Regions from separate parts of the Streptococcus sp. STR1/CE/0325 genome, predicted to be linked through region 2. Evidence: predicted binding sites of a transcription regulator. Region 2 holds the regulator's gene; the other holds the start of a gene.
The links. The regulator NrdR, encoded in region 2, represses ribonucleotide reductase genes. The targets are predictions, from matches to a motif close to ACACNATATATNGTGT.

Region 1 (3,138 bases), 910 kb from region 2:
GGCTTCATATTGTTCTTCTTCTGTTGGGAAGTCCTGAGAATCCATATACAAGAACTCAGTCCGGTAAAGACCAACCGCTTCAGCGCCGTTGTCGTTCACGCCTTCAACGTCTTTTGGAGTACCGATATTAGCAGCTAATTCAAAATGCTTGCCGTCAGCTGTCACGGTTTCAGCGTCTTTCAACAGTGCCCACTCCGCTTTTTGTTTAGCGTAAGCTTCGCCAGCTGCCTTGAAGTTAGCGATTTCTTCTTCACTTGGGTTTATGATCACTTCACCAGTGATACCATTAACCGCTAGAACGTCGCCATCTTTCACCAAGTCAGTGATGTTGTTGGTTCCAAGAACCGCTGCAATTTCAAGCGTACGTGCCATGATCGCTGAGTGGCTGGTGCGTCCACCGATATTGGTCACAAAAGCCTTCACATAGCGTTTATCGAGCTGCGCTGTATCAGACGGTGTCAAGTCATGTGCAATCACGATAGACTCTTCACTAATTGTTGCAGGGTTCGGTAATTTTACACCAAGAAGATGAGAGAGCACACGTTTTGCCACGTCACGAATATCCGCAGCACGTTCTTGCATGTAAGGGTTGTCTTCCATGCCTTCAAAGATAGTCACAAACATATCTGTGACTTCTTTTAGTCCGCTTTCTGCGTTGACTTGTTTGGCGCGAATTGTTTCTTTAATCTGACCGATCATTTCTGGGTCAGAAAGTACCATTAAGTGAGCATCAAAAACGGCTGCTGCCTCTTCACCAAGGGTATCTACGGCTTTTTCCCGAATAAGAGAAAGCTCGTTTTGTGAAGCCTCAAGAGCGGCATCCAAACGAGCTTCTTCTGCATTAGTATCTGAAACTGTTACAGTCTCAAATGACAAATCCGGTTGGACCAATAGATATGCCTTAGCAATGGCAACACCATCAGATGCTGCAATTCCTTTAAGCATATGTGTCATATTAAGCAAGTCCTTCTTTTGTCATTGTTTCTTCGATTGCTGCAAGTGCTTCGTCTGCGTCTGCACCTTCTGCTGAGATAGTCACATCAGCACCTTGACCAACACCAAGGCTCATAACACCCATGATAGATTTAAGGTTAACTGCTTTACCTTTGTAATCCAAAGTAATATCTGATGAGAATTTGCTTGCTGTTTGAACAAGCAAAGTTGCAGGACGTGCGTGAATTCCTGTTTCAGCCACAATGTGGAAATCTTTTGAAGCCATAATGGTTCTCCTTTATTTGTAATCTTTTATCGGATTATCAAACTTATTGATGATAACCCTTACACTGACCATTATAGCACATTGCAATTTTTTTATCAAGCAAGAACTCACCTTTCTTGAATGGAAAACCATTTTGTTTCCTTTTCTTTTCCATCTGATTTTCCTTCTCCTTTCTTCTCTGACCAATGAAAGTCTTAAAACCTGCGTCACCACTATATATTGTGGTTTTTTGAAAATGGTAACACAAGATATTGGGGTTTTTCTTGTTTTTTTCTTCTTGCCTTTTTTGAGATTTTTGGGTATCATAGGTTAGTAATTTTAAAAAAGTAAGGAGAAAAGACGATGACAGCTATCACAGTTTTTTCTAAAAACAACTGCATGCAATGCCGCATGACAAAGAAATTTCTTGAAGAGGCAAAAGCCGATTTTACCGAAATCAATTTAGACGAACAGCCTGAGTATATCGAGCACGTCAAGGCGCTTGGTTTTAGCGCTGCGCCTGTCATTGAAGCTGGCGATGTCGTTTTTTCTGGTTTTCAACCTGAAAAACTAAAGGAACTCCTATGAAACCACTCGTCTTTTTTTCACTAACAGGTCAGTGCCGGAGGTTTTGCGACAAGCTGGGGCTCGAACAAAGTGCTATTGAACTAAAGCCCAACCAAGACTTTCCAGAATTGCATGCCCCCTTTATTCTGCTTGTCCCAAGCTATGATGAGGAGGATGTGGCCCTTGTGGACGACTTTTTAGAAGAAGCCCACGCCAACTGTCTAGGATTTATCGGTTCTGGCAATCGCAATTTCGGTCCTGAATTTTGTAAAACCGCCCGTCGCTATGCCCAACTCTACCATCTTCCTGTGCTCTACGAATTTGAGTTCAACGGCACCACAGAAGATGTGCTATTTGTTAAAGGATTATTATCACATGAGTCTTAAAGATCTTGGCGATGTCTCTTATTTTCGCCTCAATAACGAAATCAACCGTCCTGTTGACGGTAAAATTCCCCTTCATAAGGATAAAGAAGCCCTAAAGGCTTTCTTTCATGAAAACGTGCTTCCAAATACTGTTTCATTTGAGAGCACCCTAGACAAGATTGACTATCTCATCACGCACGACTACATCGAGTCTGACTTTATAGGAAAATATACTCCTGATTTCATCAGCCATTTAGCGGACTTGTTGAAAAAACAGAATTTTCGTTTTCAGTCCTTTATGGCAGCCTACAAGTTCTACCAACAATATGCGCTAAAAACCAATGATGGAACAGCTTATCTTGAGAGTATCGAAGATCGCGTGCTCTTTAATGCTCTCTACTTTGCTGATGGGGATGAAGCCCTCGCTAAGCAACTAGCGCTAGAGATGATTCACCAGCGTTATCAACCAGCAACTCCTAGCTTTTTAAATGCAGGACGCAGTAGACGTGGGGAGTTGGTCTCTTGTTTCCTCATCCAAGTGACAGACGACATGAACTCTATCGGACGCTCCATCAACTCTGCCCTCCAGCTCTCTCGTATCGGGGGAGGTGTTGGTATTTCCCTTAGCAATCTGCGTGAAGCAGGAGCACCCATCAAAGGTTTTGAGGGAGCTGCTAGTGGTGTGGTCCCTGTCATGAAACTCTTTGAGGACAGTTTCTCCTACTCCAATCAATTGGGACAACGTCAAGGGGCTGGTGTGGTCTATCTCAGCGTTTTCCATCCTGATATTCTCAGTTTCTTGTCCACCAAAAAAGAGAATGCCGATGAAAAAATTCGGGTCAAAACCCTTTCTCTTGGGGTCACGGTTCCAGATAAATTCTACGAACTCGCAAGAAACAACGAAGACATGTACCTCTTTAGCCCTTATTCGATCGAACGCGAATACGGTGTCCCATTTAGCTACCTTGACATTACTGAAAAATATGATGAATTAGTGGCTAATCCCAA
Region 2 (3,138 bases):
AGCCATGACCAATCTTTGTGGCAGTGTCAATGTTGTGACTTACTTTACCCTTAGGCAAAGCATTGTTCCCAAGGCTATGCTTGGTCGGGTCATCAGTGTGACACGGATGATTTCTTACCTATCCATCCCTCTAGGCGCTTACTTAGGCGGTTATCTGGTTTCTAAGGATATTTCGATTCCAACTCTCATTCTTCTAGCAGGTCTCATCCGTTTTTTGGCAGGGGTCTTTGGCTATCTTAGCCCTTTGAATCAGTCTTTGGAGAAATGATAGTTTCCCTCCCACCCCGCAAGCCTTTGGGCTGATAGAGATAGAAAGGCGCTTAAAAGTATTTTTTAGGTGCTTTTTATGATAAAATGAAGAAAATGAGTATTTAGGAGGAACATATGGTATCAACTAAGACAAATATTGCAGGATTTTCTTTTGAAAATTGCCTGATGAATGCAGCAGGAGTTGCTTGTATGACGATTGAAGAGCTAGAGGAAGTAAAAAACTCGGTAGCTGGGACATTTGTAACCAAGACGGCAACTTTAGAATTTCGTGAGGGAAATCCTGAACCTCGTTATCAGGATGTGCCACTTGGCTCAATCAATTCGATGGGGCTTCCCAATCAAGGTTTGGATTATTATCTGAATTATCTACTGGATTTACAAGAAAAAGAACCAGAACGAACGTTCTTTTTATCTCTAGTTGGTATGTCTCAGGAAGAAACGCACACCATTTTAAAACAGGTTGAAGCAAGCTCTTTTAAGGGATTGACAGAATTAAATTTATCTTGTCCAAACGTACCAGGCAAGCCCCAAATTGCTTATGATTTTGAAACGACTGAACAGATTTTAAAAGATGTTTTTAGCTATTTTACAAAACCATTGGGAATCAAGCTTCCTCCTTATTTTGACATGGTGCACTTTGATCAGGCTGCAGCTATTTTTAATCAATTTCCACTGGCTTTTGTGAATTGTGTGAATTCTATTGGGAACGGCTTATACATTGAGGATGAATCGGTGGTTATTCGTCCTAAGAATGGTTTTGGAGGAATTGGCGGTGAGTATATTAAACCAACAGCGCTTGCTAATGTTCACGCCTTTTACCAACGTTTGAAGCCAGAAATTCAAATCATTGGAACGGGTGGTGTATTGAACGGTCGTGATGCTTTTGAGCATATTCTTTGTGGAGCGAGTATGGTTCAGATTGGAACAACTCTCCACAAAGAAGGAATCGCTGCGTTTGCTCGTATCACAGCAGAATTACAAGCTATCATGGCAGAAAAAGGTTACCAGACTCTCGATGATTTCCGCGGGAAATTGCGCTATGTTATATAGAATAAAGTCATCGATGGCTGGTGAGAAAAAGAAATGTGTCTTTATCTATTTGTTTAATTTATATACGAACTAAGTCCATCATGAATAAATAAGTTATTAAATGACGAGATATAGCCGGTGTGCGTGCAAGCCTTTTGGCTTGCTTTTCTATTGCCATAAAATATGCTATAATGATAAGATAAGGTCAAAAAGAAAAGAGGTGAGTGATTTGCGTTGTCCAAAATGTCACGGGAATAAATCCAGTGTAGTGGATAGTAGGCAAGCAGAAGATGGCTATACCATTAGGCGAAGGCGGGCTTGTGATGATTGTCAGACCCGTTTTACGACCTTTGAGCGAGTGGAGGAGCTGCCGCTTCTTGTGGTCAAAAAAGATGGCACGAGGGAGCAATTTTCAAGGGACAAGATTTTAAATGGGATTATTCAAAGTGCCCAGAAACGTCCAGTGTCCAGCAGTGATATTGAAAAGGTCATCAACCGTATTGAGCGCAAGGTGCGCATGGACTATGATAGTGAGGTGGCAACAGAGGTCATTGGTAATCTCGTTATGGATGAGCTAGCAGAGCTAGATGAGATTACGTATGTGCGTTTTGCCAGTGTTTATAAGAGCTTTAAGGATGTTGATGAGATTGAGGAGCTCTTGCGGCAAATCACCCAGCGAGTGAGGAGTAAGAGCAAGCGACCATGAGATCGAGTGATTCTTTTACCTACATAAAGCACAATCAAGTCAGTCTTGATGCCAACAGTCTCATCAAGTGCTACCTTCCCATCATGGGAAGAGATGCGCTGGCTCTCTACCAGTATCTTGTGGTCTTTTTTGATGATGGGGCGGAGGAGCACCGTTTTATCTACCTCATGGATCACTTGGGGGTGAACTTTACCGCCTTTCAAGAGGCCTTGGCAGTTTTGACTGCCCTTGATTTGGTGTGCTTGTATCAAAAAAATCAGTCTCGTTATGTGATCGAGTTGAAAACGCCCATCAAACCAGAAGAGTTTGTCGCACATCCTGTTTATCTGCGCCTCTTACAGGGAAAATTAACGGAAACTACCATTAAAAGCCTGAGCTATCAAGAACCGCAAGGACTGGAAAATATTTCCAAATCCTTTTCAGAAGTATTTTCAGCAGAAGGTCAAGTGGCGCCTAAACGCCCTCATCCCAAGCATGATTTTCCCCTTGATGCTTTTAAAAATCGCATGAAACAAGATGGCTTAGTCTTTAAGGAGGAGCGCACGGATGTCTTGGCGCTTTATCAGCTCATGGAGCAAGAAGGGCTCAACTGGTTAGAGCTTTACCGCTTGGCCAAGGAAACCGCCTATCAGCAGGTGCTTCAAGTGTCACGGCTAGTGGCGCAGTTGCAGGCGAAGCCTTCTCTAAGTAGTTTGTCTTCTCAAGAAGAGAAGATTTTTCGAGCGGTTAAGGGGGTTAGTCCAAGAGATCTTCTCGCCCAGATCAAGCAAACCAGACACGCTCAAGTTGTGGCGAGTGAGACCAAGGCGGTTGATAGCTTAGTGGCGCAAGGTTTTTTGGATGAAGTGATTAATTTGCTTCTCCTTTATAGTTTTGAGCGGGTGGATTCAGCAAATTTGAATGTGACCTTTTTCAAAAAAGTAGCCAATGATATGGCTTACCAAGGGGTGAAAACCGCTCAAGATGGCTTGGTGTATTTGCGAAAAACCAGAGAAGAAACCAGCCAAAAGAAACCAAGAAAGCCAAGAGCTAGCACCAAGAAAAAGGCCAGCAATGTGCCAGACTGGAGCAATCCAAACTACGTCAACCAGACCACCGAGGCGGAAAAAGAAGCCTTGGAAATGAAAAAACAA

Region 1: the regulator NrdR is predicted to act here: its motif matches at 1,429-1,444, upstream of nrdH (glutaredoxin-like protein NrdH).

Annotation. Positions count from the first base shown of each region.
Region 1 is NZ_AP045018.1:541,128-544,265, reverse strand. It holds gene ptsP (phosphoenolpyruvate--protein phosphotransferase) at 1-954, opposite strand, end outside; gene ACZ49W_RS02730 (phosphocarrier protein HPr) at 956-1,219, opposite strand; gene nrdH (glutaredoxin-like protein NrdH) at 1,562-1,786, shown strand; gene nrdI (class Ib ribonucleoside-diphosphate reductase assembly flavoprotein NrdI) at 1,783-2,151, shown strand; gene nrdE (class 1b ribonucleoside-diphosphate reductase subunit alpha) at 2,141-3,138, shown strand, end outside.
Region 2 is NZ_AP045018.1:1,450,914-1,454,051, reverse strand. It holds gene ACZ49W_RS06990 (MFS transporter) at 1-268, shown strand, start outside; gene ACZ49W_RS06985 (dihydroorotate oxidase) at 385-1,320, shown strand; gene nrdR (transcriptional regulator NrdR) at 1,529-2,005, shown strand; gene ACZ49W_RS06975 (DnaD domain protein) at 2,002-3,138, shown strand, end outside.